One region of the Variovorax sp. W1I1 genome, then DNA from elsewhere that is predicted to be linked to it. Evidence: riboswitches for the same ligand, from Rfam matches in the RefSeq annotation. Region 1 holds a riboswitch; the other holds the start of a gene.
The links. Region 1 has a riboswitch for glycine ahead of QFZ83_RS24640 (D-amino acid dehydrogenase). Riboswitches for the same ligand answer to the same signal wherever they lie in the genome.

Region 1 (14,875 bases):
ACCGCGCACGTGAGCGCGTTGTTACCTTCCAGCAACATATCGAGCGTCGGGCGTTCGTGCGGCGTCCAGATTTCCGACTTGTCGCCGAAGAACTGGAGTCCCGGCGAGACCACTTGATAGCCCGAATGCTCCAGCACGAAGACGGCTTTCTCGATGTAGGTAGGGGCGATGCGGTCGTCGGCATCCAGGCAGCAGATGTACTTGCCCCTCGCGTGGCTGATGCCGAAGTTGCGGTTGGCTCCGGCGCGGTACGGCTTGTCCTGCAGCAGCAGCCGCAGTTTGGGCGAGGCCTTGGCGACAGCCTCGACGAGGCGCTGGCGGGATTCGGGAGAGCTCGACCCCCCTTCCACCACGATGATCTCGATGTCGGTAAAGGTCTGCGCTTCGACCGAGCGGATCGCATCGCCCACGACGTGACCGTAGTTGAAGCAGGGAATCACGATGCTGACGAGCGGACGATCCGATGGCCAGTCCGGTCCGCTCGGCGGGTTCACCGCATCCGGCACGACGCCCGCCAGCGGCAGGAGGCGAACCGCCTCCGCGGTGCGCCTTATGGCTTCCAGGCTCCCCGCGCCACTCCCGGCCAGCGCGCGCCGGCGCCTGAATTCCCGAAGGTGGTCGAAGATGCGGCCCCGCAGCGTCCACCACACCAGCTTTGCGAGTTGCTTGGCCCGCCTTGCAGCGCGAGGATTGTTCGTCGCCCAGCGACGCACGGGCGCCGTGGCCCGCCATGCAATGGTTTGCTGCATGGCCTCCAGCCGACCCGCAGTCTCCAGAGCCCGGTGTTCGATGGCGGCGGTCTTCCCGACCTCCTCGGACAGCTTCCTGCGAAGCGCCGCCGCTTCCCCCTCGCGCTCCGCAGCGCGCCTGATCTCGAAGTTGATGGCCTCGGTGGCCTGCGCCGCATTGAGGCGCGCGTCCGCGAGGATCACCTCGACTTCGCTCTTCAGGCGCTGGATCTCGCGGCTCGCGGCCTCGCAATCCGCCGCTTGCACGGCACGGGATTGCAGCCTCTTGAGATCGAACGACCAGAGCTGGGCGATGCGCGCAACCAGCGGCGGCGTGAACTCGCTGCCGTCCAGTCTTGTGAGCGATTGCACCGAAGCCTCGGTCGCCTGACCCGCATGCAGAAGGTGCAGGTGCGTCGAGGCCCTGACCTCATCGGTCGCGGCGCTGTCGAAATCGGCGTTCAGCAAGCGTTCGAAAACGTCGTTGACGCGGGCAGCCTGGCGTTCGTTCTTCGTGACGATGCCTATATAGGTTGAGGCGTAGTCCTTGATGGGAATTTCCGCGCCGGTCAGATGAGCGCCCAGTTCCTTCTCGACGATGTGGCGGATTGACTCCTCGGTCGGATAGTAGATGTGCTCCAGCGAACTGTTCAGCCAGGCCGCGTTGCTGGACTCGGCCGACATGACGGGAACCTCGAACAACAGGAATCCGTCGCCTTTCAGCAGGTCGAGGGCCGCGCGGAATCCGCCGCGCAGATCGAGCAGGTGCTCGAACACCGCGATGGCGGTCACCACGTCGAACGCGGCTCGATGCTCATGCACCAGTTGCGGATCCAGCAGGTCGTTGCCAAGAAGCTTGATGCCCTTGCCCTGCGCCTGACCGGCCGCCTTGGCGTTGACCTCGATGCCGAACTTGTCGAAAGCGTCCGCGAACTTGTCCAGCAGATAGCCGTCCGCGCAACCTATGTCGAGAATCTTTCCGTGATCGGCCAGCAGGCGAACCAGCGCAAACGCCCAGCCCAGCCCATGCTCGGCCATGAAGCTGTAGTTCGCATAGCCGCTGCTCTCTCCGTTCACGTAGTAGTTGTCGTCGTAGTACGCCTCTGTGCTCTCGGGCAAGCGGGCAATCACACCCAGGCCGCAGCGGGTGCACTGCTGGATTTCCATGCCGTCCACCCGAACGGCGAATGGCTTGAAGCTGGTACCGGAGCACGCGTTGCAGATCATCTTTGTGGGTTTGCCTGTGAAAAACGAAGGGCTGTATATCCGGCACCGGGCTGGACACGTTCCTTGCGAGCCTTCGTTCTAGGTTGCGGAGATCGCTTTGCGTGCGCTGTGCAGGATTGCTTCGAGAACGGCATCCATGTCGGAAGGCTCGGTGCGAAGCCCCAATGCCTTCAGCCGGGATGGATCGCCGACGAACGCCCTGACATCGCTGTTGCCGCGCCGCGATTCGTCATGCTGCAATTCGACCGGCACGCCGGAGACTGCAATCAAACGCTGTGTCAGGTCGAGCAGCCGCTGGCCGTCGCCGGTGCAGATGTTCACCACCTCCGCAGAGGCATCGCTCGCCAGGGACAGATCGACGAGAAGCTTCGCAACGATCCGTACATCCATGAAGTCGCGCACGACATCGAGATCGCCGGTCGCGAGCACGCCTCCCTGCCCGCCCATGCTCGCGATCTGGTGCGCGAAGCTTCCCAGGGCCAGGGACTTCGGCATGCCGGGCCCGATGGGATTGAACAGCCGGGCCACCACGACGGACAAGCCGCGTGACGCGGCGATGAAGGCATGGCTTGTCTGAGCCAGCTTGCTGGCGCCGTAAGCCGTGTTGGGGCGGCACGCCACGTCCTCTCGCACAGGCTGAAGGGCGGCGGGCACCGGCCCATATTCGGCCGCACTGCCCGCAAGGACCACACGGGGCTTGAGCGGCATGGCGAGCGCGGCGTCCAGAAGATTGGCCGCGAAGGCCACGTTGGCCTCGTAGAGCTCGCTGTAGGAGGGCGCAGCGGAAACGCCCGCCAGATGCATGACGATCTGCGGCGTCACGGCCAGGAGCAGATCTCGAACATCGGCCGCATCGCCAGGGTTGGAAAGCACACGCCTTGCCTCGCCTGCGACGGCGGCCCGTTCGGTTCTGCTGACGGCGATGGTTTCAAGGCCGCGCGCCCGCAGTTCATCAAGCACCGCCCGTCCGACGAATCCGCTGGCGCCGGTGACAAGCACGCGCATGGTTATTCGGGCAGGAAAAGCTCGCGACTCTCGTCGAACATCTTCTGCGCCGTCGAGTAGTCTTCCGGCCGGCCGATGTCGAGCCAGAAGCTCTCGGGCTGCTGATGGCAGCGAACCTTCTTGCCGGCCGCACTCAGCTTGAGCAACAGGTCCGGCATGTCCAGATGAACGCCCTCGCTGACATGCGGCTTCACTGCATCGCGATTGAGCATGTAGAGGCCCATGCTGACCAGGTGCTTGCTCATGGGCTTCTCGAGGTAGCCCTGTAGATTCATTTCCGCATCGACCTGGATAAGCCCGAAATCGATCTTCACTTCTCTTTCGTAGACGCAGATCGTGGCATCCGACTGCCGCTCGGCATGGGTGCGGATGAGCTGGCCGATATCGAAAGTGGTGAGCAGGTCGCCGTTGGTGACGATGAAGTTCTCGCCGACCTTGTCGATCAATGCGCCGAGCGGGCCGGCCGTACCCAGGGGGCTGTCCTCGAGGCTGTAGTCGATCTTCAGACCGAACCGCGAACCATCGCCGCAGAACGCGCGGATCAGATGATGCAGATGGTTGACCGCAAGGATGACTTCGTCGACGCCGGCACGGCGAAGCTGCCGCAACAGCAGCTCCAGCACGGGCATGTCCCCGAGGGGCATGAGAGGCTTCGGAAACGAGGCGGTGAACGGCTGAAGGCGCGTGCCCTTGCCGCCCGCCATGACGACTGCTTTCATGGTGCTTGCTCCCTTAGACGGTGTAGACCGCGGGGCGGTACAGGTGGATATTGCGCCGGATGAATTCGATGCTCTGGCGCAACCCCTCATCCAGATCGACTTGCGGCGACCATCCCATCAACTTCGCGGCCAGCGCGTTGTCGGAGACGAGCTTCAAGACCTCGCTCTTGTCGGGACGCATGCGCGCGGTGTCCGCAACGATCTCCTTTTCCACGCCCATCAGCTTGAGGATGCGCTCGGCAAAGTGGCCGATCGTGTAGGTCGAGCCGGTTCCGAGGTTGATGGTTTGTCCCTCGATGCCGGGCGTCACCGAAGCGGCGACGAAGCCGGCGACCGTGTCCGTCACGAAGGTCATGTCGCGCTCGGGCGTCAGCGATCCGAGCTTGATCACATCCTGCGTCAGAGCCTGCGAAATGATCGTCGGGATGAATGCCCTGGCCGATTGGCGCGGACCGAAAGTATTGAACGGGCGCAAGGTCACGACGCCGGTATCGAACGAACGGTAGTAGCTCTCGGCGATCTTGTCCGCTCCGATCTTCGAGGCCGAGTAGGGCGACTGCCCTTGCAGCGGATGTTCCTCGTCGATCGGCACGCGCACCGCGGTGCCGTACACCTCGGAGGTGCTCGTGTGGACGACGCGGCGAACCGACAGCCGGCGCGCGGCCTCCACGACGTTGAGCGTTCCCTCGACGTTGGTGCGCACGTAGCTGCGCGGGGCGACGTACGAATACGGAATGGCGATCAAGGCCGCCAGATGGCAGACGACGTCGATGCCCTGCATGGCGTGCATGACGAAGTCGCCGTCATCGATGTTGCCCGCCACGACGCGGAACTGGCCCTTCACGTCATCCGGCGCGAACTCGAGGTTGCCCCAGCTCGATGCAGAACCGTAGCGGACCATGGCCGTCACATCGGCGCCGGCACGCACGAGTGCTTCGACCAGGTGGCTGCCGATGAATCCGCCTGCGCCGGTTACGAGGTACTTCTGACCCGTCAGGGTCTGGCTTGATGAGTGCATGACTTGTATTGCTGAAGGAATTGTTTTAGGTGTCAGAGACCGGATTGAGCGTCTTCGACAAGCAGGCGGTTGAGGTACTTGCCATAGGCGTTTTTTTGCAACGGCGCGGCCAGCCGCGCCAACTGCTCCTTGTCGATGTAGCCGTTGCGCCAGGCGATCTCTTCAGGGCATGCAATCTTCAGACCCTGACGATGCTCCAGCGTGGCAATGAACTGGCCGGCTTCGAGCAGGCTTTCATGCGTGCCCGTGTCCAGCCATGCATAGCCGCGCTGCATGATCTGCACATTGAGCTTGCCCAGGTCGAGGTAGGCCTGGTTGACCGCCGTGATCTCGAGTTCGCCGCGCGCGCTGGGCTTCACGGCCTTGGCGATATCGACGACCTGGTTGTCGTAGAAGTAGAGGCCGGTCACCGCGTAGTTGCTCTTGGGCTTCAGCGGCTTTTCTTCGATGCTGCTGGCCTTGCCGCTGGCATCGAACGCCACCACGCCGTAGCGTTCAGGATCTTGCACGTGATACGCGAACACGGTCGCGCCGGATGGCTTTTCATCGGCATCGGCAAGCAGATGCACGAGGTCGTGGCCGTAGAAGATGTTGTCTCCCAGCACAAGCGCACTGGGATCGTTGCCGAGAAACTTGTCCCCGATGATGAACGCCTGCGCCAGCCCATCCGGGCTCGGCTGCACCGCGTACTGCAAGTTGATCCCCCATTGGCTGCCATCACCCAGCAACTGCTGAAAACGCGGCGTGTCCTGCGGCGTGCTGATGATCAAAATATCGCGCATGCCGCCGAGCATCAGCGTGCTCAGCGGGTAATAGATCATCGGCTTGTCGTACACCGGCAGCAGTTGCTTGCTCATGGCGAGCGTCGCGGGATGCAGGCGGGTGCCCGAGCCACCGGCGAGGATGATGCCTTTGCGTTGCGTCGTTTGGGTCATGGGATGTTCGTTCGTGTCTCTTGTCTTGCTCGACGGATGTCAGAAGGTTTCGCGCAACATGCGGGCGACGCCGGACTGCCACTCGGGCAGCACGAGGCCGAAGGTCGATTGCAGCTTCGTGGTGTCCAGGCGCGAGTTGTGCGGCCGCGTGGCCGGCGTCGGGAATGCTGTGGTGGGCACGGGCTCGACCGCTTCGGGGCCGGCCTTGAGTTCGACACCCGCCGCCTTTGCCTGCTCGATCACGAAGCGCGCATAGCCGTGCCACGTGGTCACACCACCGGCCACCGCGTGATAGAGCCCGGCCTTGGACGGGTCCTGCAGCGTCGCGCGAATGGCGTGCGCGGTGATGTCGGCCAGCAGCTCGGCGCCGGTGGGCGCACCGAACTGGTCGTCGATGACCGTGAGCTTGTCGCGCTCCTTGGCGATGCGCAGCATGGTCTTGGCGAAGTTGCCGCCGCGTGCGGCATAGACCCAGCTGGTGCGAAAGATCAGGTGCTTCGCGCAGTGCTTTGCCACCAGTTGCTCGCCTTCGAGCTTGGTGCTGCCGTAGATGCTGAGCGGACCGGTCGCATCGTCTTCCTTCCAGGGCTTGCTACCGCTGCCGTCGAAGACGTAGTCGGTCGAGTAGTGAACCATCAGCGCGCCGATCTGCTGCGCGGCTTCGGCCACCACGCCGGGCGAGGTGGCGTTGAGCTTGCGGGCAAAGTCGGGCTCGCTCTCGGCCTTGTCGACCGCGGTGTGCGCGGCGGCATTGACGATGACGTCGGGCCGCACCTTCAGCACGGTCTCGGCCAGTTGCTCGGGGCGGCTGAAGTCGGCGTTGAAGTCGGTGCTGTCGAAATCGAGCGCGACCAGTTCGCCCAGGGGCGCGAGGCTGCGCTGCAGTTCCCAGCCGACCTGTCCGCCCTTGCCCAGCAGCAGCAGCTTCATGCCGCCGCCTTCGCGTCGTATTGCTTCTCGACCCATTCGCGGTACGCACCGCTCTGCACGTTGCGCACCCACTCGCCGTTCGCGAGGTACCACTCGACCGTCTTGCGGATGCCGCTGTCGAAGGTTTCGGCGGGCTTCCAGCCGAGCTCGCGCTCGAGCTTGCGCGCATCGATGGCGTAGCGGCGGTCGTGGCCCGGGCGGTCGGTCACGTAAGTGATCTGTTCCTTGTACGGCTTGCCATCGGCCTTGGGGCTCAGTTCGTCGAGCAGCGCGCAGACCGTGGTGACGATCTCGATGTTGGGCTTCTCGTTCCAGCCGCCGACGTTGTAGGTCTCGCCGAGCTTGCCGGCTTCGAGCACGCGGCGGATGGCGCTGCAGTGGTCCTTCACGTAGAGCCAGTCGCGCACCTGCATGCCGTCGCCGTACACGGGCAGCGGCTTGCCTGCGAGTGCGTTGACGATCATCAGGGGGATGAGCTTCTCGGGGAAATGGAACGGCCCGTAGTTGTTCGAGCAGTTGGTGGTGACCACCGGCAGGCCGTAGGTGTGGTGCCAGGCGCGCACGAGGTGGTCGCTGGCGGCCTTGCTGGCCGAGTAGGGGCTGTTGGGCTCGTACTTGTTCTCTTCGGTGAATGCCGGGTCGGTCTTGGAGAGCGAGCCGTAGACCTCGTCGGTCGACACGTGCAGGAAGCGGAAGGCGGCCTTCTGGTCGGCCGGCAGCGCATTCCAGAAACCGCGCACGGATTCGAGCAGGCGGAAGGTGCCCAGCACGTTGGTCTGCACGAAGTCTTCGGGGCCGTGGATCGAGCGGTCGACGTGCGATTCGGCGGCGAAGTTCACGACGGCGCGGGGCTTGTGCTCGGCCAGGAGGCGGTCGAGCAGGGCGCTGTCGCCGATGTCGCCCTGGACGAAGATGTGCTTCGGGTTGTCCTTGAGGGACGCGAGTGTCTCGAGGTTGCCCGCGTAGGTCAGTTTGTCGAGGTTCACGACCGGCTCATCGCTCTGCGCGATCCAGTCGAGTACGAAATTGGCGCCAATGAAGCCTGCGCCGCCGGTTACCAGGATCATGGGGTCCCCTGTTTGTTGTCGAACGATCGCCCTTTGGCGAATGAACGGGAGATTATCCCACCGGCCCACAGGGCCGAAATCCAGGGTTGGCGCATCCGCGGGGCCCCACCTACAATCGCCCCCACTGCAGGAGAGCGGGCCACCCCGGTGGCCCTACCGAAGGCGCAAACTCCCATAAACGCTCAGGTCGGCCCAACGAAGTTCTTTGTAATTTCGGCAAGGGGTCAGTACTGCATCAAATCAAACGCCGTCTGGAGAGCCATCGCACCCCGCAAAGGTGTCGCGATGCACCGAAGGAGCAAACCCGTTGCAAGGCGCAACAGGTGAATCTCTCAGGTATCGAGGACAGGGGGAGCGGCAACTTGGACGGCGGACGTCCGGTTGCTTGCTATTGATTGAATAGCACACCACATCCGCCATTCAAGCGCTGCACCTCAAAGGTACTTGCAATGCGCGTGATCGTTCTTGGCGCCGGCCTGCTCGGCGTGACTTCGGCTTATTACCTCCAGCAACTCGGCCACGAAGTGACCGTCATCGACCGGCAGGCCACCCCGGCCGCCGAAACCAGCTTCGCCAACGGCGGGCAGATCTCCGTGAGCCATGCCGAACCCTGGGCCAACCCCAGCGCGCCGCTCAAGGTGCTGCAGTGGCTGGGCAAGGAAGACGCCCCGCTGCTCTTTCGCATCCGCGCCGACATGCGCCAGTGGCTCTGGGGCCTGCAGTTCCTGCGCGAGTGCACCCCGGCGCGCACGAAGCACAACATCGAGCAGATCGTGCGCCTGGGCACCTACAGCCGCGACACGCTGCAACAGCTGCGCCGCGATACGGGCCTGAGCTACGACCAGCGCACCCAAGGCATCCTGCATTTCTATACGACGCAGAAGGAGTTCGACGGCGCACTCAAGCCGGCCGAGCAGATGCGCGCCCTCGGCTGCGAACGGCTGGTGATCTCGGCCGACGAGGCGGTGAAGATCGAGCCCGCCCTCGCCCACATCCGGCCCCAGCTGGCCGGCGCCACCTACACGGCCGAGGACGAATCGGGCGACGCCAACCGCTTCGCCCGCGAACTGGTCGGCCTCGCGGCCGCGGCTGGCGTGAAGTTCCTCATGAGCCACACGGTCACGGCACTGCGCGAAGCCGGCGGCAGCATCGACCACGTCGAGGCGACCGACAACGAAGGCCGCTTCCAGCGCATCCGCGGCGACGCGTTCGTGCTGGCGATGGGTTCGCTGAGCCCGCTGTACGCGGCGCCACTGGGCATCCGCCTGCCGATCTACCCGGCCAAGGGCTATTCGGTGACGCTGCCCGTGAAGGACGCCTCGAAGGCGCACCAGGTCTCGCTGACCGACGACGAATACAAGCTGGTGTTCTCGCGCTACACGTCCGAGTCGGGCGACCGCTTGCGCATCGCGGGCACGGCCGAACTCAACGGCTACGACCGCGACCTGAACCGCGTGCGCTGCGAAGCCATCGTGCGGCGCGTCGAAGAGCTGTTCCCCGGTGCCGGCGACACCACGCAGGCCCAGTTCTGGACGGGCTTGCGCCCCGCGACGCCGAGCAACGTGCCGATGATCGGCAAGACGAAACTGCCGAACCTGTACCTGAACACCGGCCACGGCACGCTGGGCTGGACGCACGCGTGCGGTTCGGGCAAGTCGATCGCGCGGATCGTGAGCGGGCTCGTGCCGGAGGTGGACTTTGCGTTCACCGGCATGCCGGCGCCGGCACCGCGAATCGCGCAACCCGCATTGGGCTGACAATCGCGGCCCTGGGTCACGCCTTGAAGGTGATCCAGGGTTTCAGCCGCACCGCGCAACGAATCAGGCCCGCGCTTTCCTGTGCGTCGATCACCGCGCCGATGGGCTTGTAGGCCTGCGGCGCCTCCTCGATCCTGCGCTCCTCGCGCAGAGTCACACATTGCCAGCTGGCGTTTTCGTCCTGGTTCGCGGCACCGCGCAAGGCACGCACCTCCTGGCGCCGCATCCGGCGGCCGGCGCCATGGCTGCACGACCACAACCAGTCTTCATGACCCAGGCCGGTCGCGAGGTACGAGTGATCGCCCATCGAACCCGGAATCAGCGCCAGGTCTCCTTCGTGGGCCGGCGTTGCGCCCTTGCGGTGGATGTTCATCCCGTGCTCGCGCAGCACCACGTTGTGCGGCACGTCGACCACGAGCTTCGATGCCGTCGCGCCCAGCAGCTCCGCCATGTCCTTGCGCACCAGTTCGGCCAGCACAACACGGTTGGCCCAGGCATAGCGCGCCGCCACACCCATCGCCTCCAGGTACTCCTCGGCCAACGAACCGGAGAGTCCGTACAGGCCGCTGCGGGGATGGCGCAGGCCCTGCGGCCATTCGGCCTTCGCCCGGTCCATCCAGCGCCCACCGACGTGGAAGCCGATGTCGCGCGAACCGCTGTGAATCATCACCACCACTTCGCCGGCCTTGAGGCCGGCGCGGTAGGCCGCGTGCCGGTCCATCACCTTGTCGACCACCTGCAGTTCCACGAAGTGGTTTCCGCCGCCCGGCGTGCCGAGGCATGGGTCCCGAAAAACCTCGTGGCGCGCGCCGGTGTAAGCCTGCGGCGCATGCCGCGCATTGCCGCCGAAGCTCGCAAGGCCGATGCAGCGGTCGATCTCCGCCTGCAGCCGGTCGCGGTCGCAGGACGACCAGAGCCCGCTGCCCTGAACGGCATCGAGAAATGCGGCCGGCCCCACGTCGAACAGCGCCTTGAAAGCCGCTGTGTGCACCGGCACGTCGCGGCCGTTGTCGAGCAGGCTGCGCGTGAGGCGTTCGATGAGCCGTGTCTTGTGCGGCGCCACCTGGTCCAGCGTGAGGCCGGTGGTCAAGAGGCGCATGCCGCAGTTGATGTCGGTGCCCACCGCTGCGGGAATGACGAAGTCCGCGTCGGTCGCCACGACGCTCCCGACCGGCGCCACGGAGCCCGGATGGAAATCGGGCGTCGCGCAGGCCTTGCAGACGCCCTTCTCGCCATCGGGCGAGCGGACGCTGGCAAAGGCCAGCAACTGGTTCACCGCCTTCTCTTCCAGGGGAAGGCTTTGCGGCAGAAGCACCGTCGCCTGTGAAACCTCGTTGTGCAGGTGATAGACGCCGTCGCGATAGTCGACGGCGATGCCAGCGCGCGAAAAGGTGCGCTGGAGTCTCGAAAAATGATTGCTGCTCATGGCTGCTGTTCCATTGGGGAAACCATGTCGGTTTCCAGCCCCGGCCAGCATTGCGTGGCGAGGCGAAAGAGATCGACCGCGCGCCTCGAGGCGCACGGATCACTCTTTCTTGCAGCAGCAGAGATTCAAGAAAGCGGGCGGATTCTAGCGACGGCGGCCGCGGTCGAAAACCCGGCCGTCGTTTTTTCGCCCGTCAGTCCTTGCTGGTGAACACCGTCAACACGCCGGTATAGCCATACAGGTGATGGCGGGCGATTTCGCCCGCGGCGAAGAAGCCGACCAGCGGCACGTCGCCCAGCGCGTGGCGCACGATCTGCAGTTCGGCGCCCGGTGCGCCGAAGTGCGGGCCGCCGCGCCCGGAGCAGCTCACGTACACCGCGCCTGCGATGCGGCGCGCGGGGTGCGGCGCCGCTTCGGCTTCGCCGGCAGCAACGGCGCGGGCGGTGGCCAGCGTCTGTTCTTCCGGCTCCAGCTCTTCGCGGATCTCCGCGCAGATGCGCATCAGGTCGGCCCGCGCAGCCTGCGCATTGCGGCGGCAGAAGGTCAGCCGCATGCCGGCCTCGGCCGTGTCGGCGATCGCGATGCCGCGGCGCGTCGGGTCCAGGCCGATGATGTGGCGCACCAGCACGTCGGCGCCCAGGTCGCCGGTGCGGCGCACGCCGTCGCTGCCGGCGTCGGCCAAGCCGACCAGCGTGTTGCGCACCGCGTCGATGGCCTCCTGCGGCCGTTCGAGCGACACCTGCAGGTCGGCCAGCAGCACGTCGAGCGCAGGCTCGCCGTCGAGCTTGAGCAGGAGGTTTCCGTCGGCCTCGGTGATCTCGCGCTCGCGCACGCCCGAGCGCAGCGGCTGGCAGCCCTGCGTGACGCGCGAGACCACCCGCACGCCTTCGCCGAACACCACGCCCGACAGGCCACCCGAAAACACGCCACCCGCCGCGCCATGCCCGCGGATGTTGCCGTTGCCGCCCACCGCGAATTGCAGCGCGCCGCCGCGGCCCGACGAGAGTCCGCCAAAGAGATAGCCGGTGTCGACGCGGCCGGCCATCTCGCCGATCAGCTCGGTGAGGTCGGGCGTCGCGGGGTCGGCGTGGACGAGCGCGGTGTGCGCCTCGAAGCCGCTCATTTCCGAATTGCTCAGTGGCGCCACGCCCGAGAACACGCGGTATTGATCGCTCGGCAGTGCGCAGAGCATGAGGCTCATGCCGGGCTCGTCGAAGTACTCGGCGTTGTTGGCCGAGACGCCGATGCCGACGGTGCCCGACCAGTCGGTCACCTCGGGCAACTCGGCGCTCAGGTGATCGAGGATCTCCTGCGCCTCGGACGCGTAGTGGTCGGTGATGTAGAGCAGCCCGAGCGTCGGGGACGACGCGTAGTCGGGCAAGGCCATCTGCGCGCGCAACTGGGCCAGCACGAGGCCGGCGGCCATGCGCCATTGCGGATGGGTGGCATGGCCGGTGGGAAACAACTTCATGATGCGTGCCAACCCGTTCTCTTCAAAAGTGGAATGTGTGGGACGTCAGCGGCGGCCGGTGGTTCGCTTGCGCGCGGCGGCCGACGTCTTTTTCTTTGCGGCGGGCGTTGCCGCCTTTTTGGCCGTGGTTCTTGCCGCAGTCTTGGCCGCGGGCTTCTTCGCGGCGGCCGTCGTCTTGCCCATCGCCTTGCCGACCGCATCGGCCAGCGGCTGGGCCATGGCGGGGACCTTGAGCTGGGCCGCGTCCTGCAACGCGGTGCTGGCGATCTGCTGGAACTGCTCGGTCAGCGAACCCCACCACTGCATCGGATCGACCACGCCGGCGCCGTCGGCTGCAGCCTTGCCGCGCGGCTTTTTCTTCGGCGCCGGTGCTTCTTCTTCCTCGATCTCGGCCTCGTCTTCTTCCTCTTCTTCGACCGGCTCGGGTTCGGGCGCGGCGGCCGCTGCAAAGGGCGCGGGCGCAGGAGCCGCCGTGGCCGCAGCGGCCTGCTTGGTGAACACGCTGGCCAGGTCTTCCATCCGCACGTTCATGCCGCGCAGGGTCGAGAGCGTCATCTTCTGCACCTCGAGCGCCTGGATCGTCGCCTTGAGCGCATGGCCGTTCTGCTCGAGCCAGTACTGCACGGTCTTGAGTTCCTGGATGCGCTTGTCAACCTCTTCCACGCTCAGCGTGGGCGCCACCCAACTGGCCAGGCTCGGGATGCCCGGCACCGACGATGCGGCGCCGGTGCCTGCCGCGGCGCCCCCGGCCAGGTTCTTCAGGAAGTCGAATCCGGGGACGAACTGGCTGAAGTTGAAAGGTTGGCTGGCGTTGGTCATGCGGGAGGTCTCCTGGCTGGGTTTTCTTGTGCTGCCAGCTTACTCCAAGGCCTTGGCCTTTGGCCCGCCGGGCGCGGGCTTTTACCTGTGTCAGAGCTCGCCCCGCACCTTGCTGAAGACCTTCCAGAAGGTCGCGTCCTGCGAGGTCGCGAAGTTGATCCGCATCATGGTGCTCGGTGGCCGGCGCGCATGGAAGAGCGAGCCCGGCGCGAGCAGGTAGCCCTGGTCGAGCATGCGCTGGGTGAGCGCGTCGGTGTCGACGCCCGTGTCGACCCAGCCGAAGAGTCCCGCCGGCTCCGAGGCGAAGGTGCAGCCGTGCGACATCGCGAGCTTCACCGCCCGCCCGCGCGCGCCGTCGAGCCGGATGCGTATGCGGTCCGCATGCCGCCGCAGTTGCCCTTGGTCGATGCACCACGACAACGCCCGCTCGAACAGCGTGGGCGATGTCAGCGTGGCCAGGAGCTTGGTCTCCAGCAGCCGCTCCTTCAGCGCGGGCGACGCGGCCAGGAAACCGATGCGCCAGTTGGGCGCGATGATCTTGGCGAAGCCGCTCACGTAGACAGTGCGCTGCAGCCCGTCGAGCGCGCTCAGCCGCGTGGCGTGCTCGGGCGCGAGGTGGCTGTAGGTGTCGTCCTCGACGATGTGGAAGTCGTGCTCGTTCGCCAGCTTGAGCACCCGGTGGGCACTGCCGGGCGTGAGGCTGTAGCCGGTCGGGTTGTGCAGCACGCTCACGCTCACGAAGAGCTTGGGCTTGTGCAGCACGCAGTACTGCGCCATCACCTCCAGGTCGGGCCCGTCGGCGCGGCGCGGCACCGGCAGGATGCGCATGCCCAGCGCCTCGAGCCGCGCGAATTCGAGCGCCCAGCCCGGCTCCTCGACCATCACCGGATCGCCCGGCCGCAGCAGCGTGCGGCTCACGATGTCCAGCGCATGGGTGGCGCCGATGGTGGTGATGATCTGGTCGGGCGCGGCCGGCACGTTGATGCCCACCAGCTTCTGCGAAAGGCTGCGGCGCAGGCTCATGTCGCCGGAGGGCTCGCCGTATTGGAGCGACAGCTCCTGCAGCACGGCTGTACCGGTCATGCGCCGCACCGCCGTGGGGATGAAGGTGGACGTCATCCAGTCCGGCGGGAACACGCCCATGCCGGGCTGCGGCTTGTCGCTCGGGCGGTGGAACATGCTGCGGATCAGCGAGCTCGCGTCGGCCGGTACGCGCGAGGCCATCATCTGCACGGCCATTGCCGCCGGCATGTCGCCCACGCCGACGACGTCGGAGGTTTTGCCTGAGCGGCTGTCCTGTATCGGTGCCGAATCCCGCACGTAGAAGCCGCGCTGCCGGCGGGCTTCGACAAGCCCCTGTGCGAGCAGTTGGTCGTAGGCGGCAACCACCGTGTACGGGCTCACGCCCTGCTGCCGCGCGCACTCGCGCACCGAGGGCAACCGGGCGCCGGGCGGCAGCAGCCGGGTGCGGATGCGCTCGGCCAGGCGGTCCGCGAGCTGGCTGGTCAACGACTGGGTGGAGGTTCGTGTCAGCATGCTGTGTCGAAAGATTGACCAATACAGATTCCAGATTTGTCTGACCATCTGTACTGGCACTGTAATGGTCTCAAGTTTAGAGTGTGTGTCATGAACTGGCAAGAATTCACCGCGCTGCTGGTGCTGGCCACGGCGATGAGTTTTTCGCCCGGTCCCAACACCACGCTTTCCACCGCTCTGGCGGCCGACGGCGGTCTGCCGCGCGCGATGCGCTTCGTCGTCGCGGTGCCGATCGGC
Region 2 (14,875 bases), 1.6 Mb from region 1:
GCCAGAATCGGCGCCACGCCAACAACCGACAACCGAGGGAACCGCTCCATGAATCGACTCGCCACCTGCCTGCTCGCCGCAGGGCTGCTGTCCACGGCCGCATTGGCTGCCACGCCCGTCGCCACCCCCGCGGCAAAGCCACCAGCACCTGCCGCATCGGCGGCCGCTGGGGCAGCGGCGACCCCGGCGCCGGCTGCGCCAGCGGCCGCTCCCGCGCAAGCGCCCAGCGCGGGCATCGCCGAAATCGAAACCGCCGTGCGCGCCTGGGCCGACGCCTGGTCCGCGCGCGACGTGGACCGCTACCTCGCCGCCTACGCCCCCGACTTCACACCGGCCAGGAAGCAGGACAAGAAGCAGTGGGAAGCCGAGCGGCGCACCCGCATCTCGAACAAGTCGAAGATCAGCGTGACCGTCGACGACCTCGTCATCAGCGTGAACGGCCAGACCGCCAGCGCGCGCTTTAAGCAGGTCTACACCGCCGACAAGCTCAAGAGCACCGACCGCAAGACGCTGGAGCTGCAGCGCGTGGGCGACAAGTGGCTGATCCGCAAGGAAAGCACCGGCGCCTGAAGACCTGAGCGTCCGATGGCGCGGCGGCGGCGATCTCCCTGTAAGCCGAACAGGTTCATGAAGATGTCACCGCTCGCGACGATGCTGCAGCCTTCGATCTTCGAAAGCTGTGGCCGCCATGTTTCCCACCAAGACCGACAAGGCACGCGACGAACTCCAGGGCGGGCAGCGCACGCTCAGCCAGCGTGAACGCGCCCTGCTGCTGATGGCCGACGGCCGGCGCTCGCTGACCGACTTCAGCCCGCTGTTCGCGAACCGCACCGAGGCGGAGCAGGCGATCCTGGCGCTGGTGAGCAGGGGCTATCTGCAGGATGCGCAGGCGATGGCCGCTGCTGCGGCTGTACCAACTCCGATGCCGGTGCCGGCCGTCGACCCGATCCGCATCGCCACCTCGGCCGACACTTTCGACGGCAAGCGCTCGCTGGCCACCACGCGGATGTTTTTGTTCGACATCTGCGAGCGCATGTTCGTGCGGCGCGACCCCAAGTTCGCCCTGCAGATGCGCGACGCCCTGCGCGAAGCCCGCGACCGCGAGGCGATGCTGACCATCGCCGCGCTGATGCTCAGTGAAATCGAGAAGACGGCCGGCGCCGAGCGGGCCGAATCGCTGCGGGAGCGCATCGAGCGGCTGCTGCCGCCCGCGGAAGTGGTGCATTGAAGTCGCATCTGCGCTCCCACTCCGACGAGCCGCGGTATTTCCCGGACACCGCGAAGACTCGATCAGATTTTTCTGGATCTGATTTCCACTCTCTCGGGCGGACCATCGTCCACCATGCCCCATTCCAGACGGTCCTTGAATATCTCGCGGTATCGGTCATTGTTCGAGACATTGGCCTCGCTCATTTGATCCCGCATATCCCCCGCGCAAATTCCACTCCCGTTTGGCGTATTGAACTCGACGCGGCAATGGGCAATCAGCAAGACCTCTATCGCTTGAACTTCCGCGGTCTTGTTGTGGCGGGCGGCAATATGCAACACGGTATCTCCGCAGATATCACGGCTTTTGCATTTCCATTCAGATCATTTTTGAAAAAATGATGAACCGCCTCGACGTTTCCAGCAACGATCGCCGGCGTGCTGGCCGGCGAAACCCGGCATTGAATGCCATCAACCGTTATTGACGTGGTCGCCGCCTACAGCCAGATTTTCGTAAGCCTTGCTCTTGTCCGGCGCGCCTTCGAGGGCGGCAATGAGCCACGGCGGTTGTCGGCCTTTTGTTCCCCCCGTCCAGGTCGCGCTGGAATTGGGATCCTTGTACACGGTGCCCTTCACATAGGCCTTGGCTTCCGATGCCTGGCTGCCATTGGGTGAACGCGTGCGTTTTGCGCCCGATTTGTCGTAGGGGTCCAGCGCGGCCTTGCCCTCCGGGATGCTGAAACCGGCTGCCTCGAGTTTCTTCGCATAGGCATCGGCCAGCACCTTCAATTCTTCTCCACGCTTGGCCTGCAATGCCAGCTCCAGTTGGGCCCGTTCATTGTCCATTTCCTGGATGCGCTTCTGGATATCCGCGAAGCTCATATTTCTGGCATCTGTCATTCTTTGCGTTCCTTTGGGGGTGTGTTGTGTGCCCAATATGCTAGTGCCAAAAGAAGAGGCTCACCAGATTGATCTGTTCAGGCCTCGGTGCGGTCTTGCCGCCCCGCATCGATGACCGAAACCCCGCCCCGACGCTCTGGATTCGGAAGTCGTGCGATTCGTCCACTACACTCGGCGGGGTCAGGAGAGAGCCCCGCACGACGGGGCCGCCGAAGGCGCAGGGGATCCCCGAACGCTCAGGCAAAAGGACTGACAAGGCGCCGGTTCACACCGGCGTTTCCTTGCTGGAGAGAGGCCGTTGCATGCACACATGCATTGCACCGGCCCACCGAAGGAGCAAACCCCGATCGTGGGGCGAATCTCTCAGGTAAAGCGGACAGCAGGGGTGGCCCGTGGCGTTGCAGCCATGGATTTCGACTGCCCCTTTGGAGTGCCCCGTGGCCGCTTCTTCCGCTCCCGATACCCATACCCAACTTCTCAAGACGCCGCTGTACGACCTCCACGTGGAGCTCGGCGCGCGCATGGTGCCCTTCGCGGGCTATTCGATGCCGGTCCAGTACCCGGCCGGCCTCATGGCCGAGCACAAGCACACGCGCGATGCGGCCGGCCTCTTCGACATTTCCCACATGGGCCAGCTGCGCCTCGTCGGCCCCGACGCCGCAGCGGCCTTCGAGACCTTGATGCCCGTCGATGTGATCGACCTGCCCGCCGGCAAACAGCGCTACGGTCTGCTGTTGAACGATGAGGGCGGCATCCTCGACGACCTGATGTTCTTCAACGAAGGCCACGGCTCGATCTTCGTGATCGTGAACGGTGCCTGCAAGGTGGCGGACATCGCGCACATCCAGCAGAAGATCGGCTCGCGCTGCGAGGTGCAGCCCCTGCCCGACCACGCGCTGCTCGCGCTGCAGGGCCCGCAGGCCGCGGCCACGCTGGCGCGGCTGTCGCCCGGCATCGAGCGCTTCGTGTTCATGACGGGCGGCGCGGTGCAGATCGGCGGCATCCCCGCCTTCGTCACGCGCAGCGGCTACACGGGCGAAGACGGTTTCGAGATCTCCGTGGCCGGCAAGGACGCCGACGCCCTCGCCCGCCTGCTGCTGGCGCAGCCCGAGGTCAAGCCCATCGGCCTGGGCGCGCGTAATTCGCTGCGGCTCGAGGCGGGCCTCTGCCTCTACGGCAACGACATCGACACCACCACCACGCCCGTCGAAGCCTCGCTCAACTGGGCGATGCAGAAGGTGCGCCGTGCCGGCGGTGCGCGCGAAGGCGGGTTCCCGGGCGCGGCAAAGATCCTCGCCCAGCTCACAGCCGCGACCGTCGGCGCCGCAGGCCACACCGACCACGACACCTTGAAGCGCAAGCGCGTCGGCCTCGTCGCGCTGGAGCGCATTCCGGTGCGCGACGGCACGCTGCTGCAATCCTTCGAAGGCCAGGACATCGGCATCGTCACCAGCGGCCTGCTCGGCCCGACGGCCGACCGCTGCATCGCGATGGGCTACGTGGCCACCGCGTTCTCCGAGCCCGGCACGCGCGTGCAGGCCATCGTGCGCGGCAAGCCGGTGCCGATGGAAGTCTCGACCCTGCCCTTTGTGCCGACCCGCTACTACCGAGGCTGATCGCGGCTGACCGCGGCTAGGCTCTGCATTCCCTTATTCAATTTTTTCCACGAGGAGTTTTCCCATGAGCATCAAGTACACCAAGGACCATGAGTGGGTCTCGGCCGAAGGCGGCGCCGCCACCGTCGGCATCACCGTGCATGCGCAGGACGCGCTGGGCGATGTCGTGTTCGTCGACCTGCCCGAAGTCGGCAAGACCTTCGCGCAGGGCGAAGTCGCCGGCGTCGTCGAATCGGTGAAGGCCGCGGCCGATGTGTTCATGCCCGTCTCGGGCGAGATCACCGAAGTGAACGAAGCACTGCGCGCCGACCCCTCGCTCGCCAACAGCGACCCGCTGGCCACCGGCTGGTTCTTCAAGGTCAAGCTGAGCGAGCCCGCGCAGCTCGATGCCCTGCTCGACGCTGCCACCTACGACAAGTTCGCCGCCGAATCCTGACCCCCAGCGTTCGCCCGCCTTTCCTTCTTCTCCTCGAGCCTTCACCGCCATGCCGATTCCCGCCCTTCCCTCTTTGCAAGAACTAGAGAACGCCGAAGAATTTCTCGCCCGCCACATCGGCATCGATGCGGCGGACGAGGCGCGCATGCTGCCGGTGATCGGCTCGGAGACGCGGGCGGAGCTCATCGACGGCATCGTGCCCGCGGCCATTCGCCGCGCGAAGCCGATGCGCCTGCCGGCCCCGGTGACCGAAGCCGAGGCGCTGGCCGAGCTGAAGGCGATGGCGTCGAAGAACAAGGTGTTCAAGAGCTTCATCGGCCAGGGCTACTACGGCACGCACACACCGGGCGTGATCTTGCGCAACGTGCTGGAGAACCCCGCCTGGTACACCGCCTACACGCCCTACCAGGCCGAGATTTCGCAGGGCCGCATGGAGGCCCTGCTCAACTTCCAGACGATGGTGTGCGACCTCACGGGCATGGCCATCGCCAACGCGTCGATGCTCGACGAAGCCACGGCCGCGGCCGAGGCGATGACGCTCGCCAAGCGCAGCGTGAAGAGCAAGAGCAACGTGTTCCTGGTCTCTGGCGACTGCCATCCGCAGACCATCGAAGTCATCAGGACGCGCGCCGCGCCGCTGGGCATCGAGGTCAAGGTGAGCACCGTCTCCGAGACGCTGCCGCACCTGATGGCGAGCTGCGAATTCTTCGGCGTGCTCGCGCAGTACCCCGCCACCACCGGCCATGTGCACGACCTGCGCCCGCTCGCGGGCCATGCCCATCAATGCGACGCCGCGTTCTGCGTGGCCGCCGACCTGCTGGCGCTGACGCTGCTCGCTCCCCCCGGCGAATGGGATGCCGACATCGTCTGCGGCACCACGCAGCGCTTCGGCATGCCGCTGTGCAACGGCGGCCCGCACGCCGCGTACCTCGCTTGCCGCGATTCGTTCAAGCGCTCGCTGCCGGGCCGCCTGGTCGGCGTGAGCGTCGACTCGCACGGCCAGCCCGCGTACCGCCTCGCGCTGCAGACGCGCGAGCAGCACATCCGCCGCGAGAAGGCCACTTCCAACATCTGCACCGCGCAGGTGCTGCCGGCCGTCGTGGCCAGCATGTACGCCGTGTACCACGGGCCCGATGGCCTCGCCCGCATCGCGCAGCGCGTGGCAGCGCTCACCGCCATCCTTGCGCAAGGCCTCACGCAGATGGGCCGCGCGCCGGTCAACGAATTCGCTTTCGATTCGCTCACGATCCGCACCGGCGACGACACGCCGAAGATCATCGAGCGCGCCACCGCCGCCGGCGTCAACCTGCGCCAGCGGCTGCAACAGCACCTGGGCATCTCGCTGGACGAAACCACGACGCGCGCCGACATCGAAACCCTCTGGGCCCTGTTCGTGCCCGCCGGCACCGCGATGCCGCGCTTCGACGACCTCGCCAACGCCGCGCCGCGCCTGCCCGAGGACCTGCGCCGCACCAGCGCATTCCTCACCCACCCGGTGTTCAACACGCACAAGAGCGAGACGGCGATGCTGCGCTACATCCGCAGTCTCTCGGACAAGGACCTGGCGCTCGACCGCAGCATGATCCCGCTCGGCAGTTGCACGATGAAGCTCAACGCGACCAGCGAGATGATCCCGATCACCTGGCCCGAGTTCGCGAACATCCACCCCTTCGCGCCCGCCGAGCAGCAGCTGGGCTATGCGCAGCTCGATGCGCAACTGCGCGCGTGGCTCTGTGAAGCGACCGGCTACGCGGGCATCAGCCTGCAGCCCAATGCGGGATCGCAGGGCGAGTACGCGGGCCTCCTGGCCATCAAGTCGTTCCATGAAGCCAAGGGCCAGGGCCACCGCAACATCTGCCTGATTCCCTCGTCGGCGCACGGCACCAATCCCGCGAGCGCGCAGATGGTGGGCCTGCAGGTGGTGGTGACGGCCTGCGATGCGCAGGGCAACGTCGACATGGACGACTTGAAGCGCGCCTGCGAGAAGCACAGCGACAAGCTGGCCGCGGTGATGATCACCTACCCCAGCACGCACGGCGTGTTCGAGACGCGCGTGAAGGAACTCTGCGAGCTGGTGCATGAACACGGCGGCCGCGTGTACGTCGATGGCGCCAACATGAATGCGCTGGTCGGCGTGGCCGCACCGGGCGAGTTCGGCGGCGACGTGAGCCACCTGAACCTGCACAAGACCTTCTGCATTCCGCACGGCGGCGGCGGCCCGGGCGTCGGCCCGGTGTGCGTGGTCGAAGACCTCGTGCCGTACCTGCCGGGCCATGCGACGGCCGGCGTGGCATCGAACGGCGTAGGTGCTGTTTCAGCCGCACCGCTGGGCAACGCGGCCGTGCTGCCGATCAGCTGGATGTACTGCCGAATGATGGGCGCCAAGGGCCTGCAGGCCGCGACCGAAACGGCGATCCTGAGCGCCAACTACATCAGTGCGCGCCTGAAGGACCACTACCCCACGCTGTACGCGAGCCCCAACGGCCACGTCGCGCACGAGTGCATCCTTGATCTGCGCCCGCTGAAGGACACGAGCGGCGTCACCGCCGAAGACGTCGCCAAGCGCCTCATCGACTACGGCTTCCACGCCCCCACGCTGAGCTTCCCCGTGCCCGGCACGCTGATGGTGGAGCCCACCGAGAGCGAGCCGCTGGCCGAGCTCGACCGCTTCATCGACGCGATGATCGCGATCCGCGGCGAGATCCGCCGCATCGAAGAAGGCGTCTGGCCCAAGGAAGACAACCCGCTCAAGCACGCACCGCACACCGCGGCCAGCCTGCTGGGCGCCGAATGGGCGCACCCGTACTCGCGCGAACTCGGCGCGTTCCCGCTGGCCGAACTCAAGCTCGCGAAGTACTGGCCGCCGATCGGCCGCGTGGACAACGTGTATGGCGACCGCAACCTGTTCTGCAGCTGCGTGCCGGTGGGCGAGTACGAAGAAACCGAAGCGGCGCGAGGCTGAACGCGCGGGCGCCGCGGCGCCCTGTCCGTCTCAGCGTCTGAGCCTTCGTCTCAGCCTTCGCGGCGGTACATCGCCCACTTCACCGTGAGGATGTCGGCGGCGATCTTGGCCGCGTTGACCCCGGCATAGGTTCCGGAGGGATCGAATTCGAAGGCCTCCTGGTAGCGCTTGACCTGCGCATAGTCGCGGTCGAAGGTCATCGGCCCCATCAGCTCGGCGGGGTTGATGCCCGTGGGCAACGCCAGGAATTTCTCGGGATCGGTGGCACTCTGGTAGAGGTCGACGCTCAGCAGGCTCATACGGGTGTCCTCGAAATTTTTGAAGGTCGGGCCATCATCTGCGGCATGCGGGCCGCCCGCAATCGGCCTGCGCCTACACGGCGCGCGGCCTCAGGGCTGCTTCTTCTTCGCCAGCTCGCCCGTGGCGATCTGCTGGCGGAAACCGCGCAGGCTGGCCTTCACCTTGCGTTCGTTCTCCGGCCCCATGCGCACCATGATCTTCTGGCCGGAGGACATCGCCTCCAGCTTCGGATCGACGTATTCGTAGCGCACCCAAGGCCGCGTCGAAGGCACGTCGCCCTTCACCTCGACCAGCCGCACCTGCACCGGGCCGCTGGGCTCGGGCGCCTGCAAGAGGTGGTCGATCACCGCGATGAGCCGGTCGTTGAAGTAGCGCCCCGGAAAGCCGAGTTCTTCGTACGCCTTCTGGAACAGCGGATAGAGCTTGGCGTACACCGTCGCCGCCTTGGCCGGATCGACCGTTTCCGCGAGCAGCACGATGCCGTTGTAGCGCGCCGCGTTGTTCGCGGCGATGGTCTGCGTGCCGCCCTGCGGTCCATCGGTGATGAAGCGCTGCCCTGTAGGCTGCACCGGCCATGCGCTGGCGGGCGCCTGCTCGCGCGCGAGGTTGTCGACCGTGGCGACGAAGCGCCGCACGATGCCGTCGGAGCGCAGGTAGTCGGAAGCGTGCTTGCCACCGAGGAGTTCGGCCAGCGCCTTCATCACGCGCGAATCGGATTCCGCGAGCGCCGGCAAGGCGGCATCGGGTGGTGCGAGCGCTTCGATGGGGTTCTGCGGGCCGGTGGGCTCGGTGGCCGCAGGGGCCGGCGCCGGTCCGTCGTTCGGCGCGGTGGCCACCGGCGCGGACTCGGGCGGCTTCTGCTGTTGCTGGTACCAGCGCCAGCCGAAGAACGCGGCCACCAGCACCACGAGGCCGATGGCGACGATCATGCCGATCGGCGTTTCGCGGCGGGGCCTGAAGTCGGGGGCGTCGTCCCTGGAGCCGGGGGAGTCGTTGTCGGTCATGGCGGCACTTTCCTTTTGCTGAAGGCTGTGTGATGCAGGAGACCGGTCGATGTTGCATCAATCGGCACCGCGTCACGCCACAAGCTCGTAACGCCTTGTGACGCAACCGCCCTCGCGGTGACAACCCAGGTCAGGCTGCGCCGGCCGGCGCGCTGAGCGACTGCAGCCACGCGATCGAGCCCTGCAGCTCGGCCGGGCGGATCTCGTGCGCGCCCGGAAAGTCCGAGCCCGACAGCGCCAGCGGCAGCGTGCGCGCCAGTTCGCGCGTGGCCGCCGCGGCGGTCGGCGGAATCACGTTGTCCGCGCTGCCGTGGCTCACCCACAGCGCCTTGCCCTCGAAGGCCTCGGCGGGCGCGATGTGCGGCGCCACCTGCGCGAGCAGCCGGCTGTGCCACACCATCGCGGCGCGCAGCTTCGCGGGCTGCGTGAGCAGCAATGACAGCGCCATGATCCCGCCCTGGCTGAAGCCGCCCACCACGATGCGCTCGGGCGGCACGCCCAGTTGCTGCGCGGCCGAATCGATCATCTCGCCGACCAGGAAGCGGCTCTCGCGCTCCTGCTCTTCATCGATGCGGCGCTCGCCGTTCGGCAACACCTCGAACTCGAACCACGCATAGGCATCGGGCGACAGCACATACGGTGCGCGCAGGCTCAGCACATGGAACTGCGGCGGCATCAGCCGCGCGAGGCCGAACAGGTCCTGCTCGTTGCTGCCGACGCCGTGCATCAGCACAAGCAGCCAGGGCTCGCGCACGTTGGCCTGTGCGCTGTGTTCGAGAAACTTGAGGGGCAGGTGGAGTTGGGTCATGAATGGAACGGATCAGCGGGATGCGTGAAGAAAACCTTCGGCCAGCGCGCGCGTCACTTCGGCCGCCGGCACCTCGCGGCAGCCGGTGGCGTTCTGCCCCGACCACAGCGGAGAAAAGTCGCCGCTGCCCTGCGCCTCGGACTTGGCGCGCAGCGGCGCGATGCCCGAGGTGGCGAGCGGAAATTCGGGTGCGGCCGCGCCGATGGGCCCCAGCTCGCGCATCACGCGATTGACGATGCCGCGTGCCGGCCGCCCGGTGAAGAGATTGGTGAGCGCGGTGTGGCGGGCCGCTTCGCTCTTGAGCGCCGCACGGTGGATCGCGCTCGTCGTGGCTTCGGGTGTCAGCATGTAGGCGGTGCCGATCTGCACGCCTGCCGCGCCCAGCGCCATCGCCGCGGCCACGCCGTTCGCATCGGCGATGCCGCCCGCCGCGATCACCGGCACTTTCAACGCGCGCACCAGTTGCGGCAGCAGCGCGAAGGTGCCGAGCTGCTTCGTGAGGTCATGCGAGAGGAAGTGCCCGCGGTGCCCGCCCGCCTCGAGCCCCTGCGCGATGACCGCATCGGCGCCGTGCGCTTCAAGCCACAGCGCCTCTTCGACCGTCGTGGCCGAGGCCAGCACCTTCGCGCCCCAGCCATGCACCCGCGCCAGCAGCTCGACGGGCGGCAGCCCGAAATGAAAGCTCACCACCGGCGGCTTGAACTCGGCCAGCAGGTCGGCCACATCGGCGCTGAAAGGATTGCGGCCCGGACCGGTCGGGATGCTTGCCGCATCGATGCCGTGCTCCGCGTAGTACGGCGCGAGCGCGGCGCGCCAGGTGGCCTCGCGTTCGGTGCTCGGCACGGGCGGCGTGTGGCAGAAGAAGTTGACGTTGTACGGTTTGTCGGTGCCGGCACGGATCGCCGCGAGCTCGCTGCGCATCACCTCGGGGCTCAGCATGGCGCAGGGCAGCGAGCCGAGCCCGCCCGCGTTGCTCACCGCGATGGCCATCGCGCTGACCTGGATGCCGGCCATCGGCGCCTGGATGAGGGGGAGTTCGGTGCCCAGGATCTTCTGCAGCGTCGTCATTCGAATGCTCCTTCTGTGTCGAATGCCGGCGATTGTCTCGCCAAGCCGCAGAGCGCTCTGGCCGCGGGGTCATCGCGGCATGGCTTGGCACAATCGCGCGCATGCCCAGCCCGATCTTCCCCCTGCCCCGCCCGTCGAAGCCGCTGCAGCGCGCCGTCGTTGTTGCCCTCGCCACTGCCGGGCTCTTCGTGCTCAGCGGCTGTCCGCAAAAAGAAGCCCTCGTTGTCAGCGCCGACGCGCAGGCGGACGAAGCCGCAGTGGCCGTGGCAACGGCCGAGGCAGTTGCCCCCGCAGCACCACCTGCACCACCAGCGCCTCGCCCCACCGCATCGGCCACGCTCAAGCGCGCCGAACTCATGGCGCTGGTATTCCCCGACTCCCAGGGCCCCGGCGCCGCGCCCCGACAGCCCGACACCGTCTCGCTGCCCGAGAGGGCCAACGAGGGCAAGACAGTGCCCGGCAGCGAGGCCGAGCAACAGGCGCATGTGTCGCCGCGCGAAGTGGTGCGGCTCGACGATACGCATGCCGTCATGCTGACCGAGACCGTGCCGCTCGACGACCGAGGCCAGCCGATGAACGGCCACGTGAACGGCGCATGGCTCGGCGCCTACTTCTTCGAGCAGGGCGCGGACGGCTGGAAACTCGCGAGCCGCAACGACGCCGTCGACTACCTCGGCTTCATGGGCAACCTGGGCACCACCAAGGTCGAGCGCATCGCGCCCCAGCGCTTTGCGCTGACCATCGCCCACGGCAGTTGCTGGCAGGGCTACTGCGGGCAATGGCTGTCGGTGTATGGGCTCGAAGCGGGCCAGGTGCGCGTGCTCGCATCGGGCATTCCGCTGTCGGCAACGAACGCAGGCGTCCACGAGTCCTGCGAGAAAGTGCGCGACGCCGGGAAGCCGGATGAACCGCCGCCAAGCGGCGGGTGCTTCGACATCGGCGGCACGCCGACCTTCGCGCTCGGCACCGACGACGCGCCGGGCGAGATGCGCATCGCCTTCAAGGGCGAGCGCATGGCCGGCGGCAAGAGCCGCCGCGTGTCCACCATCGACAGCACGCTGGTCTATGCCTGGCGCAAGGGCGCCTACGTGCTCACCGAAGGACGCAACCCGGTGCCGTCGTTCTGACGGACGGGATCGGCATCCGGAGGCCCCAACCGCCTACGGGCGTGCCGCTGCCCTCGACCGGTCGCGTGCCCGGGCACGCAACGCCAGCCACGCCATGCCGCCGAACAGCACGGCAAAAACGGCCAGCGGCATCGCGCCCTTCCATGCGGCGCCCACCACCAGCAAGTCCTTGAGCGCGAGCAACGGAAGCAGCGGAAAAACAAGCAGCACCGCGACCGCGGGCACATGCGCATGCGACGGAAAAAAGACGGCCAGCACCACCGCCATCGCGAAGCTCGCCACCAGGTAGGCCAGCAGCAGCCTGAGCGCGAGCTTCACTCCTCGCTCGTCCACTCCACTTGCACGCCCAGGCTGCGCAGGTTCTCCACGAAGCGCGGATGCGCGCGGCGGATCGGCGTCGCGTTGCGGATTTCCGAGCGCCCTTCGATGCTCGCCGCCACCATGAAGAGCGCGATCGCTACGCGGATGATGTAGGGGCTTTCGACCACCGCCGGCGTCAGCGGATTGCCGCCGAAGGTGATGAGCCGGTGCGGGTCCGACGAGAACACGTGCGCGCCGAACTTGGAGAGCTCGCCGGTCCAGCCCAGCGCGCCGTCGTACACCTTGTTCCAGAACATCGCGTTGCCCTGCGCGCGCACGCCCAGCGCGATGAAGATGGGCAGCAGGTCCACCGGAAAGTAAGGCCACGGCGCCGCCTCGACCTTGGTGAGCACATTGCTCGTGAACGGCGTCTGCACCTTCAGCGGACCGGTGCGGATGGCGCGCGACCAGCCGTCCGCATGCTCGATGCGCACGCCGAATTTCGCGAAGGTGCGGTCCAGCAGCGGAAAGTTGGCCGGCGCGCTGTTGCGCACGATCACGTCGCCGTCGGTGATGGCGCCGAGCGCCAAAAAAGTCGTGATCTCATGGAAGTCTTCGTCGAAGCGGAACTCGCCGCCGGTGAGCGCGCCGCCGCCGTGCACCGTCACGCGCGAGGTGCCGATGCCCTCGATGCGCACGCCGATCATCGCCATGAAGCGGCAGAACTCCTGCACGTGCGGCTCCGAGGCGGCATTGGTGAGCGTCGAGGTGCCGTCGGCCGCGGCCGCGCACAGCACGAAGTTCTCGGTGGTGGTGACCGAGGCGTAGTCGAGCCAGTGGTCGGTGGGCGTCAGGCGCCCGTCGCTGTGCACGAGCAGCGAGCCTTCGGTGCGCTCCACCTGGCCGCCGAAGCGCTGGAACACCTCCACATGCGGATCGATCTCGCGCACGCCCAGCGTGCAGCCCTTGACGTTGTCTTCGAGTCGCGCCACGCCAAAGCGCGCCAGCAGCGGCGGCACCAGCATGATCGACGAGCGCATCTCCTCGGGGAGGCGATGCAGCGCCGCGTCGAACGCGGTTTCGCGGTGGTGCAGCGCGAGCGTGCCGGTCGCGTGGTCCATCTGCACGTCGCTGCCGAGGGTGCGGAAGATGTCCAGGATCTTGCGCACGTCGGTGATGTCGGGCACGCCGAGCAGCCGCAGCGGCTCGTTGGTGAGCAAGGTGGCGCAGAGCACCGGCAGCACGGCGTTCTTGTTGGCGGAGGGGGTGATGCGGCCGCGAAGCGGCGTGCCGCCGTGCACGATGAGGTTGGACATGGAGGTGCGGGGAAACGGAAACGAGGGAATCGAGAGGAATCGAGGAGAGAAGTCGCGGAACGTCCGCAACCGGGTGCCGGGACTTTACCGTCGGCGGATGGCGCTTACGGACGGGGAAGTTGTAAGAACTTGCCGGGGCCGACGGTGCCGGGCGCCCGATTGTCCATGCATGTGAACAGTCATGCCATGAATAGCGGCTGTTGATCTTGCTCGCAAGTCCATACCATTCAGGTCATTGGACAACCGAAAGGATTGAAATGAGCAAACCCGAATTCTTCATCACCCCCGGATATGGAAAGCAATTCCTCGACAGATTGCATTACTCGCAAGCCGTCAGGATCGGCAATCGCGTCGAAACATCAGGGCAAGGCGGCTGGAGCGACGATCTGCAATTCCCTAAATCGCTTGAAGATGAAATTGCGCAGGCGTTCAAGAATGTCGAGCGGACGCTGGCAACTGCCGGCGCCAGTTGGGAGCATGTCGTTCACATCAATTCATACCACGTCGGCGGATTTCCGCCGGTGGTCAATGAAACGATGGCCAGACTTTATCGTCAGTACATGCCGAACCACGCGCCCATCTGGACGGAGTTGGATGTCGCGTCCCTCGCGCATCCGGACATGCATATCGAAATTCGCGTCACCGCAATTATTCCGTAATGGGCAGATCAACTCCGAATTTCTGAACCACCCAATCGGCGAACGCCTTCAACCTGGCATTCTGGTGCCGATTGGGGGGATAAAGAATATGAAAGGGCATTGCGGGCCTTGACCAATCCTCCAGAACCGCCACCAATTCACCCGAATCCAGATAAGGCTGGACGATGCGCCTGAAATGCTGCCCGACGCCCAGGCCCGCCAGCAGCATTTCCTTCAGGCCATTGCCTTCGTTGGTCGAGAAAACGCAATTGCCGATTTCAAATCGCTCGGCGCCGCGCTCGAAGATCAAAAGCTCCGGTTTTCCTGTCGAAAAAAAATAACACGCGGCAGCGTGATTCAATTGAAGATCGTTTGGGGAAGAGGGAATTCCCTTGCGATCCAGATAAGCTGGCGCGGCGCAGGTGACATATTGAAGTTCAGTCACCCTTCGCCCAACCATTGCTATATCGTCGAGCCTGCCGGCACGAATTACGCAATCCACGCCCTCTTCCACGATATTCAATGGCCGGTCGCTGATTCCGACTGCGATGGTAATTTCTGGATATTCGCTATGAAATTCCGGCAACTCGGGAATCAGCAAGCTGTTGGCGAATGCCGCTGGCGCATCTATTCTCAGATGCCCGCTCGGCTTGACTTTTTTACCCCGCACCGCGCTTTCGACCGAATCCATTTCGGCGATCCAGCGCATGGCGTGTCCGTAATACTCGAGGCCGTCCGATGTGGGGGTCACCGCGCGTGTGGTCCGCTGCATCAATTTGATATTCAGATGCTTTTCAAGATCGGTAATCAATTTGCTGACCGTCGAGCGCGGAAGCGCCAATTGATCCGCGGTGCGGCTGAAGGAGCCCGTGTCCACGACCCGCACGAAAGCCCGCATTGCCAGGAGTTGGTTCATTGAAATCTATTCATTCGAGCGGATAAAAAGCTGGCTCCATTGTCTATGCATGTGCGCAATGGCGGCAAGAAGCCATCGCCGCCGAGGACGCGTCGGCACGGAAACTGCAGCGCGCCTTGACCATGCCTTCCATCACCCGCTCCCTTCTCGCAGCGCTTGGCGCCGTCGCCCTCCTCGCCATATCCACGCCCTCCCCGGCCCAGGACACCTACCCCAACCGCCCCGTCAAGGTCATCGTCGCGCTGCCGGCCGGCGGCAGCGTGGACATGGTGGCGCGG

Region 2: another riboswitch for glycine. It lies ahead of gcvT (glycine cleavage system aminomethyltransferase GcvT); the one in region 1 lies ahead of QFZ83_RS24640 (D-amino acid dehydrogenase).

Annotation. Positions count from the first base shown of each region.
Region 1 covers NZ_JAUSWZ010000001.1:5,252,157-5,267,031, forward strand. Annotated here, with positions in the region: gene QFZ83_RS24605 (glycosyltransferase) at 1-1,955, opposite strand, end outside; gene QFZ83_RS24610 (NAD(P)-dependent oxidoreductase) at 2,034-2,960, opposite strand; gene QFZ83_RS24615 (sugar phosphate nucleotidyltransferase) at 2,963-3,679, opposite strand; gene QFZ83_RS24620 (GDP-mannose 4,6-dehydratase) at 3,693-4,697, opposite strand; gene rfbA (glucose-1-phosphate thymidylyltransferase RfbA) at 4,730-5,632, opposite strand; gene rfbD (dTDP-4-dehydrorhamnose reductase) at 5,672-6,562, opposite strand; gene rfbB (dTDP-glucose 4,6-dehydratase) at 6,559-7,629, opposite strand; glycine riboswitch at 7,747-7,837, shown strand; glycine riboswitch at 7,871-7,988, shown strand; gene QFZ83_RS24640 (D-amino acid dehydrogenase) at 8,079-9,386, shown strand; gene QFZ83_RS24645 (RtcB family protein) at 9,403-10,812, opposite strand; gene QFZ83_RS24650 (FIST C-terminal domain-containing protein) at 11,006-12,283, opposite strand; gene QFZ83_RS24655 (PhaM family polyhydroxyalkanoate granule multifunctional regulatory protein) at 12,329-13,102, opposite strand; gene QFZ83_RS24660 (PLP-dependent aminotransferase family protein) at 13,193-14,638, opposite strand; gene QFZ83_RS24665 (LysE family translocator) at 14,729-14,875, shown strand, end outside.
Region 2 covers NZ_JAUSWZ010000001.1:3,643,474-3,658,348, forward strand. Annotated here, with positions in the region: gene QFZ83_RS17010 (DUF4440 domain-containing protein) at 49-570, shown strand; gene QFZ83_RS17015 (hypothetical protein) at 689-1,228, shown strand; gene QFZ83_RS17020 (hypothetical protein) at 1,225-1,608, shown strand; gene QFZ83_RS17025 (H-NS family nucleoid-associated regulatory protein) at 1,678-2,106, opposite strand; glycine riboswitch at 2,286-2,360, shown strand; glycine riboswitch at 2,381-2,496, shown strand; gene gcvT (glycine cleavage system aminomethyltransferase GcvT) at 2,544-3,722, shown strand; gene gcvH (glycine cleavage system protein GcvH) at 3,787-4,158, shown strand; gene gcvP (aminomethyl-transferring glycine dehydrogenase) at 4,208-7,120, shown strand; gene QFZ83_RS17045 (hypothetical protein) at 7,171-7,419, opposite strand; gene QFZ83_RS17050 (DUF3014 domain-containing protein) at 7,510-8,424, opposite strand; gene QFZ83_RS17055 (alpha/beta hydrolase) at 8,555-9,232, opposite strand; gene QFZ83_RS17060 (nitronate monooxygenase family protein) at 9,245-10,300, opposite strand; gene QFZ83_RS17065 (hypothetical protein) at 10,402-11,427, shown strand; gene QFZ83_RS17070 (hypothetical protein) at 11,461-11,745, opposite strand; gene QFZ83_RS17075 (UDP-N-acetylglucosamine 1-carboxyvinyltransferase) at 11,742-13,043, opposite strand; gene QFZ83_RS17080 (RidA family protein) at 13,301-13,702, shown strand; gene QFZ83_RS17085 (LysR family transcriptional regulator) at 13,692-14,597, opposite strand; gene QFZ83_RS17090 (tripartite tricarboxylate transporter substrate binding protein) at 14,720-14,875, shown strand, end outside.